DNA from 2 places in the Priestia sp. ABM2_011 genome. Region 2 is predicted to be linked to the other one. Evidence: a T-box and tRNA genes for the amino acid it is inferred to sense, from the RefSeq annotation. Region 2 holds a T-box; the other holds one or more tRNA genes.
The links. A T-box is a leader RNA that pairs with one kind of tRNA and senses whether it is charged. The one in region 2 lies ahead of ileS (isoleucine--tRNA ligase), so its partner is inferred to be a tRNA-Ile.
Positions count from the first base shown of each region.

Region 1: it encodes a tRNA-Ile, which carries the amino acid that the T-box ahead of ileS (isoleucine--tRNA ligase) is inferred to sense. The anticodon was not compared.

Region 1 is NZ_JBSWUB010000001.1:1,002,421-1,010,827, forward strand. Features, by position in the region: gene ACXAE4_RS05305 (DUF1189 domain-containing protein) at 1-27, opposite strand, end outside; gene ACXAE4_RS05310 (Na/Pi cotransporter family protein) at 255-1,910, shown strand; gene ACXAE4_RS05315 (DUF456 domain-containing protein) at 1,997-2,482, shown strand; tRNA gene ACXAE4_RS05320 (tRNA-Asn) at 2,545-2,619, shown strand; tRNA gene ACXAE4_RS05325 (tRNA-Met) at 2,621-2,694, shown strand; tRNA gene ACXAE4_RS05330 (tRNA-Asn) at 2,735-2,809, shown strand; tRNA gene ACXAE4_RS05335 (tRNA-Ile) at 2,813-2,889, shown strand; tRNA gene ACXAE4_RS05340 (tRNA-Ser) at 2,901-2,993, shown strand; gene sodA (superoxide dismutase SodA) at 3,191-3,799, shown strand; gene ACXAE4_RS05350 (MFS transporter) at 3,929-5,206, shown strand; gene ACXAE4_RS05355 (peptidoglycan D,D-transpeptidase FtsI family protein) at 5,368-7,545, shown strand; gene ACXAE4_RS05360 (hypothetical protein) at 7,672-7,800, shown strand; gene pstB (phosphate ABC transporter ATP-binding protein PstB) at 8,191-8,407, shown strand, end outside.
Region 2 is NZ_JBSWUB010000001.1:1,239,908-1,248,314, forward strand. Features, by position in the region: gene sigG (RNA polymerase sporulation sigma factor SigG) at 1-647, shown strand, start outside; gene ACXAE4_RS06595 (YlmC/YmxH family sporulation protein) at 993-1,247, shown strand; gene pgeF (peptidoglycan editing factor PgeF) at 1,322-2,143, shown strand; gene ACXAE4_RS06605 (YggS family pyridoxal phosphate-dependent enzyme) at 2,151-2,834, shown strand; gene ACXAE4_RS06610 (cell division protein SepF) at 2,851-3,315, shown strand; gene ACXAE4_RS06615 (YggT family protein) at 3,319-3,588, shown strand; gene ACXAE4_RS06620 (YlmH family RNA-binding protein) at 3,639-4,412, shown strand; gene ACXAE4_RS06625 (DivIVA domain-containing protein) at 4,497-4,991, shown strand; T-box leader at 5,061-5,281, shown strand; gene ileS (isoleucine--tRNA ligase) at 5,353-8,118, shown strand; gene ACXAE4_RS06635 (conjugal transfer protein TraR) at 8,289-8,407, shown strand, end outside.

The sequences.
Region 1 (8,407 bases), 240 kb from region 2:
AAGACTCCATCCCATCTTTTTTAACATGATTATTGTAAACCCTCCTTTTATTAAAAAATTCTAACTATAATTTATTCTATAGCGGAAATTCAAGGTTTACAATAGATTCTAGAAATCGTTTCCAATTACAATGTAAATATACTGTTAAGTTATTGTAAACATTAGCGTAAAAACGTTTACAGTGCTTTTAAGATTCGTTAATAATAGTGGGGACTTCTCTATGTCGTTAGAAAAAAATCAAGGAGTTGAGGTGTTTGGAACTAGATGTTCAAAAAATGATTTTTGAATTTATCGGTGGACTCGGAATCTTTTTATTCGGGATTAAGTTCATGGGAGATGGGTTGCAAAAATCAGCAGGAGATAGATTGCGCGATATTTTAGACAGATTCACAACTAATCCGTTTATGGGAGTTCTAGCAGGTATTCTGGTTACCGTTCTTATTCAGAGCAGCTCAGGAACCACTGTTATTACGGTAGGCTTAGTAAGTGCCGGTTTTATGACTTTGCGCCAAGCTATAGGGGTTATTATGGGCGCAAATATCGGTACGACAGTTACAGCTTTTATAATCGGAATTGACATTTCGAGCTACGCTCTTCCTATTCTCGCAGTGGGAGCGATTTTACTCTTTTTCTTTAAAAGTAAACCTGTTCAAAATTTTGGTCAAATCGCTTTTGGGTTTGGAATGTTATTCTTTGGTCTAGAGCTTATGGGAAGCGGGATGAAGCCGCTTCGCTCACTTCAACAGTTTCATGATTTAACTGTAAGCATGAGTGATAATCCGATTTTAGGAGTTGTAATTGGCACTTTATTTACGGTGATTGTGCAAAGCTCTAGCGCTACTATCGGAATTCTACAAGAACTTTTTGGACAGGGCGCTATTGATATACATGCCGCGCTGCCTGTATTGTTTGGAGACAACATTGGTACGACTATTACCGCTATTTTAGCTTCAATCGGGGCAAGTGTGGCAGCAAGAAGGGCTGCTTTAACGCACGTAATGTTCAACTTAATTGGTACAACTATCTTTTTAATTATCTTGCCGTTATTTACTCGTCTTGTGGAGTACTTGAGAGAGACGATGGGCTTAAACCCAGAAATGACGATTGCATTTGCTCATGGTCTCTTTAACACAACCAATACAATTATTCAGTTCCCTCTTATCGGTCTGCTTGCGTTAATTGTTACAAAGCTGATTCCTGGTGAAGATGCTGTTATAGACTTTAAACCTAAACATCTTGATCCTATTTTTATTGAACAGTCTTCTTCAATTGCTCTTGGGCAGGCAAAAGCAGAGCTTATTCGTATGGGAGAATTCGCGACGATTGGGTTAGAAGAAGCCAATAGTTATTTGAAGACGCGCCATCCTAAACATTCTGATGCTACTATGCAAATTGAAAATGCCATTAACAATTTAGATAAAAAAATCACGAATTATTTAGTGTTGTTATCCCGCTCTTCCATGTCAGAAGCTGAAAGCGAAGAGCATTCTGTGCTTCTAGATACTGCGCGAGATATTGAGCGTATTGGCGATCATTTTGAAAATATCATTGAACTTGTTGATTATCAAATTACAAATAAGGTGAGAATGACAAAAGAAGCTAATACCGACTTAGCTGATATGTTCGAATTGACTATTGTAACAGTTAAAGAAGCTGTTTTTGCTTTAGAAAAAGTAGATAGAGAAAAAGCAGTCCAGGTCATTCAAAAAGAAGAGCAGATTGATGCAATGGAGCGTCTGCTTCGTAAGAAGCACATTTTACGTCTAAATGAAAATGTATGTACAGGTTCTGCTGCTATTGTTTTTGTCGATATCATTAGCAATTTAGAACGAATTGGAGATCATGCTGTTAATATTGCGGAAGCGGTACTCGGAGATCGCTATCTAAAGACATATTCAAAGGTAAAATAAAGAAAGGCCTTGCTCATGCAAGGCCTTTCTTTATAAGAGTGGTTATTGTATGATAAATAGTAATAATAAAAAGGATAGGTGCGGGCATGGCTATTTTATGTTGGGCATTAGTTATCATTAGCTTTGTTGTATCGTTTGTTGGGTTGGTTTATCCCATCATCCCAAGCGTGCTATTTGTAGCGCTAGGATTTGTTATATACGGTTTATTTTATGATTTTAGCTCCTATAGCTGGTTATTTTGGGTGATACAAGGATTGTTAGTTGTCGCACTTTTTTTAGCAGACTATATCGCTAATATTATTGGTGTGAAAAAATTCGGAGGCACTAAAGCAGGCGTTTGGGGAAGTACAGTTGGATTGCTTGTGGGTCCGTTTGTTATTCCGGGATTTGGAATTATTTTAGGGCCGTTTATCGGAGCGATTGTAGGAGAACTGATTGTTCATCGGACCACAATTAGCAACGCAGTAAAAATTGGAGTAGGTTCGGTTATTGGCTTTTTTAGTGGCGCTATCTCGAAAGGATTTATTCAACTGTTGATGATTGCCTATTTTTTATACGCTGTTTTAAAATAATATATTGACTTTAGGCCAGAAACATGTTAAATTTTTAATGTCGCTAGTAAATGTTATATTGTTCCACAGTAGCTCAGTGGTAGAGCTATCGGCTGTTAACCGATCGGTCGTAGGTTCGAGTCCTACCTGTGGAGCCATGGCGGTGTAGCTCAGCTGGCTAGAGCGTACGGTTCATACCCGTGAGGTCGGGGGTTCGATCCCCTCCGCCGCTATTTTCCAATTTACGTTTGTGACATACATAATTCATATTGTTCCACAGTAGCTCAGTGGTAGAGCTATCGGCTGTTAACCGATCGGTCGTAGGTTCGAGTCCTACCTGTGGAGCCACGTGGACCCTTAGCTCAGCTGGTTAGAGCAGACGGCTCATAACCGTCCGGTCGCAGGTTCGAGTCCTGCAGGGTCCACCATTTATAGGGTTGGAGGAATACCCAAGTCCGGCTGAAGGGATCGGTCTTGAAAACCGACAGGGGTGTTAAAGCCCGCGGGGGTTCGAATCCCTCTTCCTCCGCCATACTATTGTCTATTCAAAGCTTCTTTTGAGAAAAAGAAGCTTTTTTTATGTTTAAAAGAATAGCGAATGGGAATTAGGTAAATATAAATCATGGATTAGGTACTTTTTATTTGAAAGAGTAGGGTAAATTTGCTAATCTAAACGTATATGGTGCTTTTGCGCCAAAATGCTTACATATTTTGAAGGAGGAATTATTCATGGCTTACAAATTACCAGAACTACCTTATGCATACGATGCACTGGAACCACATATCGACAAAGAAACAATGAATATTCACCACACAAAACATCACAACACATATGTTACAAACCTAAACGCTGCTGTTGAAGGCAAAGCGGATTTAGAAAGCAAAAGTATTGAAGAGTTAATTTCAAACTTAGATGCTGTTCCTGAAGATATCCGTACAGCAGTACGCAATAACGGTGGCGGTCATGCGAACCACTCATTATTTTGGACAATCCTTTGCCCTAACGGCGGCGGTGCTCCAACTGGTGAATTAGCAGACGCTATCGCTAGCAAATTCGGCAGCTTTGATCAATTCAAAGAAGAATTTGCAAATGCAGCTAAAACTCGCTTCGGTTCTGGCTGGGCTTGGTTAGTTGTAAACAACGGCCAATTAGAAGTAACAAGCACACCAAACCAAGATAGCCCATTAATGGAAGGCAAAACGCCAATTCTTGGTCTAGACGTTTGGGAGCACGCTTACTACTTAAATTATCAAAACCGCCGTCCAGATTACATTTCAGCATTCTTTAATGTTGTAAAATGGGACGAAGTTGCTAAGCGTTACGACGCTGCAAAATAAGCTGAAGACGTATTTAAGAGCCAGTAAAGTAATTATTACCTTTACTGGCTTTTTTGTTTTCCAATTCTTTTACATATCTCCTTTTCTTTTTCACACACTAGGTGTAGAAGAGAAAAGGAGTTTTTTGATATGCCTTTATTAAAAAAAGTAGTTGGAGATATAGAAGTTAGTAAAGATTTACTTTTGCTTTTAATTATAGGCGGTCTTTATGCCTTGGCTATTTCAATTTCCAATTCGTTTGTTAACATTTATCTGTGGAAACAATCAGGCGAATTTTCGGATCTCGCTATTTATAATTTAGCGGTAGTGGTGCTTCAGCCGCTTACGTTTATTTTAGCAGGTAAATGGGCCAAACGAATTGACCGGGTTGTGGTTTTAAGGTTAGGCGTATCTTTTTTAGCTGTTTTTTATATCGCTGTATTGGTCAGTGGAGCTAACGCAGCCGAGTATTTAGTATTGCTTGGTGGACTGCTGGGTATAGGATATGGCTTTTATTGGCTAGCTTTTAATGTGCTAACTTTTGAAATTACAGAACCTGATACAAGAGACTTTTTTAACGGATTTTTAGGGATCTTAAACTCTTTTGCAGGGATGATTGGTCCTTTAGGAGCGGGCTTTGTTATTTCCGCTTTGTATGAATCACTTGGGTATAAAATTGTGTTTGGTGTATCTCTGCTATTGTTTGTCGGTGCCGTTGTGCTTAGTTTTTTTATTACAAGACGCGCAGCTGAAGGAGTATACAAATTTAAAGAAGTGTGGGCTGAACGAAAAGTCAACAAAGACTGGAATCGAATATTACAGGCTCATTTCTTTCAAGGATTGCGTGAAGGTACGTTCATTTTTGTCGTATCCGTCATGGTATTTATTACGACGGGAAGTGAATTAGCTTTAGGAACTTATGGACTGGTGAATTCAGCGGTGGCGTTTGTAGGATACTATGTAGCCTCAAGATTTATTAAGCAAAAAAATCGCCTTCGATTTATTTTCACCGGGGGCCTCCTTCTCTATGGAGCAGTCTTTTTGCTTATCTTTAACTTATCGTATCCAAAGTTAATTATATATGCTGTTTGTATTGCTATTGCCTATCCTATTTTGTTGGTTCCATTCATTTCTCTAACGTACGATGTGATTGGACGAGCAAAGGACGTTGTTTCAAAAAGAATCGAATACATTGTTGTCAGAGAAGTATTTCTGAATATTGGGCGGGTCGTTTCCATATCTTTATTTTTAATAGCCGTACTATTTTTTGATGAAGCAAAAAGTATTCCCATTTTATTAGCTATTGTTGGAGCAGGGCATACGATCATTTATTTTTGTGTAAGACATATCTCACAGCCTCTGCACAAAAAAGAAACGACTGTTACTCCTCCAGTATTAAATGAAGGAGACGGAGAGTCTCCAGCTTAGAGTATTATTAGCTCCTTCATTTGTACTATGGAAAATGCCTCGCTTTTCTTTTAGAATAAATACGTTGTGTAAATAGGCACCTGCCAGGTGTCTATTTATTTGCTAAATGTCTGATTTTATGGTGTTATGGTATATATGTTTTATAAAGTGTAGGTGTTGGTATGAAAAAGAAAAAAAGAAGAAAAAGTCACGTGCCTTTTCGTGTGAACTTACTTTTCTTGACCGTATTTGCCCTATTTTCCGTATTAATTTTGCGGTTGGGACTTGTTCAAATTGTGTACGGTGAGAATTACGAACGAGAAGTCGAAAAAACACAGGACGTTACAGTCAGTACGCCTGTTCCTCGAGGGAAAATGTACGATCGGTATAACCGCGTAATTGTAGATAATACCTCTTTAAATACGATTACATATACTCGTTTTCAAGGAAATACAGCTGAAGAAAGGCTGCGCATCGCTAAAAAGTTAGCCACTATGATCGATGTTCCTTACACCACAAATGTGATTGATATTCCAGAAAATAGAAAGAATAAAGATGCTAAAAACGTGGTAAAAATTACAGAACGCGACATGAAGGATTATTGGATTATGCTTCACCCTAAAGAAGCGGAGCAGAAAATTACGAAAGCTGATCGCAAAAAAGTTCAAGATGGTGAAATGACTGATGACGAACTGTATCAACGTCAGTTAGACCGCATTTCTAAAAAAGATTTAGAAAGTTTAAAGAGTGATTTAGAAGTTCTAGCTATTAAGCGCCAAATGGAGGCAGGTTATTCTAGCACCCCGCAAATTGTTAAAAGCGGTGTGACAAATGAAGAGTATGCCGTTGTAAGTGAGCATTTAGATGAACTTCCGGGTGTTGATACAACAACGTATTGGGATCGCTCATACCCAGAAAACAGCACTCTCCGTACTTTGCTTGGAAATGTATCCTCTGCCAACGAGGGTCTGCCCAAAGATAAAGTACAGTATTACTTATCAAGAGGCTATAGTCGAAATGACCAAGTTGGGACGAGCTATTTAGAGAAGCAATACGAAGCTCAGCTCAGCGGTCAAAAAGAAAAAGTCCAGTATGTAACAGATGATAAAGGAAATCTCCTTGATACAATTCAAGTGTCGAAAGGCGAACGCGGCAGTGATTTAGTTTTAACTATTGATATGGAGCTTCAAAAAGCGGTAGAAAAACAAATTACGGACCAGCTTTTAGCCAAAAAGAAAATGAAAGGAACGCAGTTTTTAGACCGTGCTTTTGTGATTATGATGGATCCTCACACAGGAGAAATCTTAACAATGGCAGGTAAAAAATACACCATTGATAAGAAGACTGGGGTACCTAAAATAGAAGATTTTGCACTAGGGAATATTTCAACATCTTATACAATGGGCTCTGTTGTAAAAGGGGCAACGGTTCTAGCTGGCTTAGATTCAGGAGCTATTAAGCCAAACACAGTGTTCGTTGATGAACCGTTAAAAATTAAAGGAACACCAATTAAGAAATCAGCTGAGGCTGAGGGGTTAGGACCCTTAACGTATTCATCCGCGTTAAAATATTCATCCAACGTATTTATGTTTAAAACGGTAATGGCGATGGCTGGATTACAGTACCACAAGAACATGACTTTACCGATTAAACCTGACACATTCAGCGAACTGCGTTCGTACTACAGTCAGTTCGGCTTAGGCGTATCAACAGGCATAAACCTCGATAACGAATCAACAGGTGTACAAGGCGGAAGCAATGTTCCAGGTACAGCGCTTGATTTAGGAATTGGCCAGTATGATACGTACACGCCGCTGCAGCTTGTTCAATATACTTCTGCAATAGCTAATGGAGGGTATCGCATCAAGCCGCAGCTAGTAAAAGAAATCCGAAAGCCAACAATAAAAATCGATGAAATTGGCGGTACGCAGCATTCATTTGAACCTGATGTGTTAAATCGTATCACGATGAAAGAAGAATACATTAAAGATGTTCAAAATGGCTTTAAACGGGTTACGCAGGAACAAGGCGGTACAGGGTACGCAGCTTTCCATACAGCGAACTATAATCCTGCTGGTAAATCTGGAACGGCACAAGCCTATGAGAAAAACCCAAGCGGAGGGGATCCAATTAAAGTTAATAATTCAAACTTTGTGGCCTTTGCTCCGGCAAATGATCCTGAAATTGCAGTAGCTGTCGTGGTACCATCGGCATTTGTGCCAAGTGCACCAAATACCATTACAAAAGAGCTTGCTCGTTCTGCGCTCGATACGTATTTTGATTTAAAGAAAAAAGGTGAACAAGAAGTAAAAGATCAAGAAGAGAATCAACAGGCTGTCATTGCAAACGACGCCAATTAAAGAGGCTGGGAAAAAGCATATTAGTTGAAGTAAGATCCGAACGACGTTGATTAAGAATCAACGCTGTTCGGATTTTTTTATTGAGAGGGTGAACGTAGATTTCATGTAAGTAGGTGCTTTAAGCGGTTGATTGGAGGGCAGGGCGAAGACTTCTGCCGGAAAAGCGGAAGAAGTGAGACCCCGCAGGAGCGGAAGCGACAACGAGGCTCACCGGCCGCCTGCTTGCACGGAAATCAACAGTGGTGTCAGAAGTGATTCGTACTGGCTTATTTATCTAATTTACTTGTCTTTATATCAAATTAATTTAGTTATGTCTCAACCTCTTCTTTTTTTTGTTAGAAATCTTTACATATATGGTTTTTTATTGAATTTAAGGGTCGTAAGAACTAGTTTTTTACCTAAAAAACACGCAGATAGGCCTTCGTTTACAAAAGCTTTACATTGAGTTAAAACACAATTAATAGTCGGCTATTATTCTGTAAGTGTAAGGATTAATAGAAATGATCAAAATAAGGGGAAGCGTTCGGCTTCTCGTATGTATTTACACTAATAGTAAACAATAGATATTAAATAGACATAGAGAGACTTTTATTGTGCTCAAAACGGTTAAAGACGATGAAGGAGGATTATCCAATGGCAATAACAATGGAATTGACTAACAAAGAAAAAGTAAATACTCCGCAAACAAAAGAAATTGTATATAAAACAAAAGGTTTGAATTTATGGTATGGCAACACACATGCCTTAAAAAATATTGATTTAGACATTCATGCTAACGAAGTTACCGCAATCATCGGTCCATCAGGCTGCGGAAAATCAACATATATTAAAACGTTAAATCGTATGGTAGAAATGACGCCAA
Region 2 (8,407 bases):
GAAATTTACGTCTCGTACTCAGCGTGATCCAACGTTTTAACAATCGTGGAGAATTTGTTGATGACTTATTTCAGGTTGGGTGTATTGGATTAATGAAATCCATTGACAATTTTGATTTAAGTCAAAACGTGAAGTTTTCTACATATGCTGTCCCAATGATTATAGGGGAAATTCGCCGCTATTTACGTGACAATAATCCAATCCGTGTTTCTCGTTCCCTTCGTGATATTGCTTATAAAGCTCTTCAAGTTCGTGAAAGGCTTATGAGTGAAACATCCAAGGAACCTACAGCTGAGGAAATTTCAAAAGTCCTAGAAGTACCGCATGAAGAAATTGTGTTTGCTTTAGATGCTATCCAAGATCCGGTTTCTTTATTTGAACCTATTTACAATGATGGCGGAGACCCAATCTATGTGATGGATCAGCTAAGCGATGAACGCAACCGTGATTCAACTTGGATTGAAGAAATTGCTTTGCAAGAAGGTATGAGAAGATTGAACGAGCGAGAAAAACTAATTTTACGAAAGCGCTTCTTCCAAGGTAAAACACAGATGGAAGTTGCTGAAGAAATTGGTATTTCTCAAGCGCAGGTTTCTCGTTTAGAAAAAGCTGCTATTAAACAGATGAATAAAAATATTCAAAGTTAACAAAAGCTCTCTAAACTGGCAGCTGCTCTTGTTCATACAATCAATACCATTCACTTTATTTGATGTTCAACTTAATAAGCATCGTGTCTATAAAAACAGACACGATGCTTATTTTGTATGTATCAATGAATACATAACCAAAAGATATTCATGTTAGATTTCCTATTGCTATGAGGACTTCTCGCTGCTTGTTGAGAATGTCTCTTGATGAAAAACTGTGTAATTAGTGAACAAAATGCTTATAGAAAGAGAATGGCAGAGAAAAAATAAGCTTTTCCTTCATGAAATGAAAATTTGAAAATATATATAGGCTAAGGAATAAAGTTGGCTATAGGAGGAGAGAGCATGTTAAAGATTTCAGAGTTTCAGCTGAAAGATGTAGTGAATGTAGCTGATGGCAAAAAACTTGGAAATGTAGGGGATATTGATATTGACTTAACAACGGGAAAAATACAGGCCGTCATTATCGGAGGCTCTCGTGTATTGGGCTTCTTTGGAAAAGATGATGAAATTGTGATTCCATGGAAAAATATTGTGAAAATTGGTTCCGATGTCATTTTAGTACGTTATAAAGACGCATTTCAGCCTGAAGAGAATTAGTTTTTTGTCAACAGCACCTAGCAATCTGTGGTACAATATGTGAGAACAAATGAAACAAGGGATGTGTCACATACATGAATCCTGAGCCATTAAAAAAAAGCCATCACGAGTCGTTTATGTGGCTGAGCCCTTGGGTAGAAAAGAATGATATGCTTGTTGCTGGTTTCACCACAAAAAATGGTGGCGTGAGTAAACCTCCATTTGCTTCTTTTAACCTAGGGCTTCACGTAAACGATAACGTAGAAGATGTTATTACAAATAGAAAAATTTTAGCAGCCGAACTAGACATGTCTTTTGAAAGCTTTGTATGTGCTGAACAAGTACATGAAGCAACTGTTCAAAAAGTAACAAAAGCCGACTGTGCAAAAGGACTCTACAAGTATGAAGAGGGCATAAAAGCAGCGGATGGCATTTATACAAATGAATCTGATATTTTGTTAGCTTTATGTTATGCAGATTGTGTTCCGCTGTACTTCTATGCGCCTGATCACCATTTAGTTGGTCTTGCTCATGCCGGGTGGAAGGGAACAGTAAAAGATATTGCAGGAAATATGATTCGGCGGTGGGTAGAGCAAGAAAATGTTCCGGTTGAAGATATTTACGTGGCGATTGGCCCTTCGATTGAAGATTGCTGTTATGTTGTCGATAACCGCGTCATTACACAAGTAAACGAAGTAGTTGGCCAAAATGGATATCAAGAAGTAAGCCCTGGACAATACGCGCTTAATTTAAAAAAAGTCAATAAGCTGCTGATTCAAAACGCAGGCGTATTGCCGCAACGAATTTTAACATCGTCGTATTGTACAAGCTGTGAAGATGACCTGTTCTTCTCACATCGCCGCGACCAAGGGAAAACAGGACGCATGTTTAACTTCATAGGCTTTAAGGAGGAGTAATTACATAGTGACAGCTAGCGTAAGTGAAAATCTAGAAGCAGTTCAACAAACAATTGCTGAAGCATGTAAAAAAGTTAATCGAAATCGAGAAGATGTAGAGCTGATTGCTGTAACAAAATACGTTTCCACAAAACGAGCAGCAGAAGCAGTGGATGCAGGCATTTTACATCTTGGAGAAAACAGGGATGAAGGTCTTCTAGAAAAGTATGAATCAATCGGTGAGAAAGCGACCTGGCATTTTATCGGAAGCTTACAAACAAGAAAAGTAAAAAATGTGATTGATAAAGTTGACTATATTCATTCACTGGACCGATTATCTTTAGCAAAAGAAATTGATAAACGTGCAGGACATCGTATAAAATGTTTTGTACAAGTTAATGTTGCCGAAGAACAATCAAAGCATGGCCTTGCTGTAGAAGAGGTAATTCCATTTATTCAATCTCTTGAAACATTTACAAATATCCAAGTAGTTGGATTAATGACCATGGCTCCTCACACAGATGACGAGTCCTTGCTTCGCAGCTGTTTTCAAGGTTTAAAGAAATTGCAGGATCGTATACAAGAACTAAACCTCCCGTATGCACCTTGTACGGAGCTATCAATGGGAATGTCAAACGATTATGCAATTGCAATTGAAGAAGGAGCAACATTCATTCGACTAGGAACCACGCTAGTTGGGAATGAACGTTAAGGAGGTGTAATTCAAGATGAGTATGAAAAATCGCTTTAGAAGTTTTTTTGCTCTTGATGACGATACTGAATATGTAGAAGAACATTACGAACAAGAAGAGTCGGTAGAAGAGCCTGTACAGCAGTCGAGACCAGTGAAAGCTAGTCAGCAGCCGAATCAGCAGCAAAACGTGATTAGCTTGCAAAGCGTTCAAAAATCATCAAAAATGATGCTTTGCGAACCTCGCGTCTATGCCGAAGCACAAGAAATTACGGATCATTTAAAAAATCGTAAAGTCGTAGTTGTTAATTTACAGCGCATTCAACGAGATCAAGCAGTGAGAATTGTCGACTTTTTAAGTGGTACAGTTTATGCTTTAGGCGGGGACATTCAAAAAATTGGAACCGACATCTTTTTATGTACACCTGATAATGTAGACGTAAGCGGAAGCATTTCAGATATGATGGGAGAACACGATACAACAAACGTAAAGAGGTGGTAGTTTTTGGACATCGTTTTTGGGATTCTTGGGCAATTGATTGGTCTTTACTCATGGGCACTGATTATTTACATTTTGATGTCTTGGGTACCCGATGTAAGGGCGTCTAAGTTTGGTCAGCTGCTTGGCAGCATTTGCGAGCCTTACTTAGAGCCTTTTCGTAAAATCATTCCGCCTATTGGCATGATTGATATTTCACCTCTTGTTGCAATCTTTTTACTACGATTTGCGCAAGCAGGTGTACGTTCACTTCACAGTATGGTTGGATTTATTTAAAAAGGAATCGCTGGATTCCTTTTTTACATACCAATAGTAGGAGTAATAATATGTCTATTTATGAACATTTTAGGCAAGAAGAACATGGATTTATTGACCAGGTTCTTCAGTGGAAAGAAGATGTCCTACATCAATACAGCCCAAAATTAACGGATTTTTTAGATCCAAGAGAGCAGCAGATTGTGACAGCTATTGTTGGGACTGAAGGAGAGGTTCAAGTTTCATTTGATGGTGGACAACCGTTTGCTGAACGCAAGCGTGCGCTGCTATATCCGGATTACTATGTGCCTGAAAGCGAAGATTTTCAGTTGCATATGTACGAATTGAATTATCCTAAAAAGTTTGTGACGATTGAACATCCTCAAGTTCTTGGTTCGGCGATGTCCTTAGGACTGCGCCGTTCAAAATTTGGCGATATTTTGGTCGCGGGAGACGATATTCAGCTTGTAGCCGCAGAGGAAATTTCTTCTTATATTGAGATGAATTTAACATCAATTGGAAAAGCCAAAGTTTCACTTTCTTCTATTCAAAGAGAGCAGCTGCATGTGGTAAAAGAAGAGCTGATTGAACACGTTTATACAGTTTCTTCAATGAGGCTTGATGTTTTGCTGTCGACCATTCACAATTTATCAAGACAAAAAGTCCAGCCGTTTATTGCAAATGGAGCGGTAAAAGTAAATTTTAAAGTCATTGAACAGCCTTCTTTTGAATGTCATGAAGGTGATATTTTGTCGCTTCGTGGCCACGGCAGAAGTCGTATCGTTTCACTTGAAGGCAAAACCAAAAAAGAAAAATGGCGAATTGTTGTAGGGAAGCAGAAATAAAGAAATCTACTAGCAGGAAATTTTAAAAATATGTCGAATAAACCATTACTAATGATGTAATGAGACAACACGGAGGTGGCCTAGATGCCTTTAACCCCTTTGGATATTCATAACAAAGAGTTTAATCGCGGGTTTCGCGGATATGATGAAGATGAAGTAAATGAGTTTCTTGACCAAGTAATTAAAGACTATGAGCTGGTAATGCGTGATAAAAAGGAGTTAGAAGGAAGAGTATCTGAATTAACAGATCGTCTTGGACATTTTACTAACATCGAAGAAACGTTAAATAAATCAATTTTAATTGCTCAAGAAGCAGCGGAAGATGTAAAGCGAAACGCTGAAAAAGAAGCGAAGCTCATTATAAAAGAAGCAGAAAAAAATGCGGACCGTATTATTAATGAAGCACTGTCTAAGTCTCGTAAAATTGCGATGGACATTGAGGAGACGAAAAAGCAGTCTAAAGTATTTAGAACTCGTTTCAAAATGTTAATTGAAGCACAGCTTGAAATGTTAAACAGCGATGACTGGGATCAGTTGATGGATTATGAGATGCCAGCGCTAGAAGAAAAAATTGACTAGTCAAGACATCATCTTGACTTCTCACGTTTTGTTGTCATATAATTTGGTAACAGATGAAATTTCATATCAAACAGTACGGAGACAGGGACAGTAGCTTTTTTAGTTTGTCAAAGCGAATCGAGGATGGTGCGAGCTCGATAACAAACAAAAAAGTGAAAATCACCCTAGAGTACCATTGCTGAAATGATGATAGTAAGCAGTGGCGGTTTATTCACGTTACGAATGCAAAGAGGATTTGCGTGCAGCAAATCTACTAGGGTGGTACCGCGGGAGGCCTTCTCGTCCCTTTTTGGGATGAGGAGGTCTTTTTGTTATGGTGCAAAAAGATATGAAATTTACGTTTTTTTTTGGAGGGTAAAACATGGAATATAAAGATACATTATTGATGCCAAAAACTGAATTTCCTATGCGTGGAAATTTACCGAACCGCGAGCCTAAAATGCAAGAACAGTGGGCTGAAATGAATATTTATGAAAAAGTACAAAAACGTACGGAAGGCCGTCCGCTATTCGTCCTGCATGATGGACCTCCATATGCCAATGGCGATATTCACATGGGACATGCCTTAAATAAAATTTTAAAAGATTTTATCGTTCGCTATAAGTCGATGTCAGGCTTCTGCGCACCTTATGTGCCAGGCTGGGATACACACGGCTTGCCAATTGAAACGGCTTTAACAAAAAATAAAAAAGTAAACCGCAAAGAAATGACAGTAGCTGAATTCCGTAAGCTTTGCGAACAGTATGCTTGGGAACAAGTAAACGGCCAGCGTGAGCAGTTCAAGCGTTTAGGCGTACGCGGAGATTGGGATAATCCATATGTAACGCTTCAGCCACAGTACGAAGCGCAGCAAATCAAAGTATTTGGCGATATGGCGAAAAAAGGCTATATCTACAAAGGATTAAAACCTGTATACTGGTCCCCTTCAAGTGAATCTGCTTTAGCAGAAGCGGAAATTGAATACTATGACAAGCGTTCAGCTTCTATTTACGTAGCGTTTAATGTGAAAGATGGTAAAGGCGTGCTTGAACAAGATGAAAAATTCATCATTTGGACGACAACACCATGGACAATGCCAGCTAACCAAGGGATTGCTGTCAATCCCGAGCTTCAGTACAGCGTAGTTGAAGCAGATGGAGCAAAATATGTAGTAGCAACTGAACTTATTGAAACAGTTGCTAAAGAAATTGAATGGGCTGACTATAAGACACTTCGTACAGTAAAAGGTTCAGAACTTGAACGCGTGGTAGCTGAACATCCAATCTATAAGCGTGATTCTTTAGTTGTTCTTGGCGATCACGTAACGACTGATGCTGGTACTGGCTGTGTTCATACAGCACCGGGACACGGGGAAGACGACTTTATCGTTGGTCAAAAATATGGTTTGGAAGTTCTTTGTCCAGTTGATAGTAAGGGTCATATGACGAATGAAGCACCAGGATTTGAAGGATTATTCTATGATAAAGCGAATAAGGCGATTACAGACAAACTAGAAGAAGAAGGCGCGCTGTTAAAATTAAGTTTCATTACCCACTCATATCCACATGACTGGCGTACGAAGAAACCAACAATTTTCCGTGCAACAGCACAGTGGTTTGCGTCTATTAAAGATTTCCGTGAAGATTTATTAAAAGCAGTAGAAAAAACAGAATGGGTGCCTACTTGGGGTGAAACGCGACTTTATAACATGGTGCGTGACCGCGGAGACTGGTGTATTTCTCGTCAACGTGCATGGGGCGTTCCGATTCCAGTATTTTATGCTGAAAATGATGAGCCAATCATTACGGACGAGACAATTGAGCACGTATCAAATCTATTTAGAGAACATGGATCAAACGTATGGTTTGAGCGTGAAGCAAAAGACTTGCTTCCAGAAGGCTTTACTCATGAAGGAAGCCCAAATGGCCGTTTCACAAAAGAAACAGACATCATGGACGTATGGTTTGACTCTGGTTCTTCACATCAAGCTGTTCTTGAAGAGCGTGAAGACTTACAGCGTCCGGCTGATTTGTATTTAGAAGGTTCTGACCAATACCGCGGCTGGTTTAATTCAAGTCTTTCTACAAGTGTAGCTGTAACAGGTGAAGCACCTTATAAAGGCGTACTTAGCCACGGATTTGCTTTAGACGGTGAAGGTCGCAAAATGAGTAAGTCATTAGGGAATGTTGTAATTCCAGAAAAAGTAATGAAACAACTAGGTGCGGATATTTTACGTCTATGGGTAGCTTCTGTAGATTACCAAGCGGATGTTCGTGTATCTGATAACATTTTAAAACAAGTAGCAGAAGTATATCGTAAAATCCGCAACACGTTCCGTTTCTTACTAGGAAACCTAGCGGACTTTAATCCAACAACTGACGCTGTAGCCGTTGAAGACCTTCGTGAAGTAGATCGCTACATGCTTGTGAAGCTGAACAAATTAATTGATAAAGTGAAAAAATCTTATGATTCATATGAATTCTCAAGCATTTATCACGCAGTGCATAATTTCTGTACAATTGATATGAGTTCATTCTACTTAGACTTTGCAAAAGATGTATTGTACATTGAAGCAGAAAATAATGTAGAGCGTCGCAGCATTCAAACGGTTCTTTATGAAACGTTATTATCGTTAACGAAATTAGTGTCTCCAATTCTTTCTCATACAGCAGACGAAGTATGGGTTCACATTCCGAACGTAACGGAAGAAAGCGCGCAGCTAGTTGATATGCCAGAGGTTCAAGAAATTGAAGGAGCAGATCAATTGGTAGAGAAATGGGATGCGTTCATGGAGCTTCGCGATGAAGTCTTAAAAGCGCTAGAACAAGCTCGTAATGAAAAAGTAATCGGTAAGTCTTTAGAAGCAAAATTAACGCTGTATCCAACAGCAGATACGAAAGAGCTGTTAGCCTCTATTTCTGAAAATGTAGGTCAACTCTTCATCGTTTCAGATCTTGAAGTAGCAGAAGGTGAAGCGCCTGCTGAAGCACAAAAATTCAGCTATGCTTCAATTGTTGTAAGTAAAGCAGAAGGTGAGAAGTGTGAGCGCTGCTGGGTAGTATCACCAACAGTTGGCGAAGATCAAGATCACCCAACTTTATGTACACGCTGTGCGGATGTTGTGAAAAATCACTACGTTCAGCAGTAATGAACAAAAGCACGTCCTTTTTGGGCGTGTTTTTTGCTGTACGAAATTCCCAAATACAATGGTATAAAGCATTCAAAGCCTTAGGAAAAACTTGTGTTGTAGATTCGATGGAAAACTCGGTAAACCTAACATCATTAATACTTCATCTTATCAGCACAGGAGGCGTTTGCATGTATGAAAATTATCTTTCCATTGGACAGGAATTAGCTCTTATCAAAGAAGAATTACAAGATCGCCTATTGAGATATGCTACAGAACAATCTGGTTATATAGATGAAAAGGAACGTTA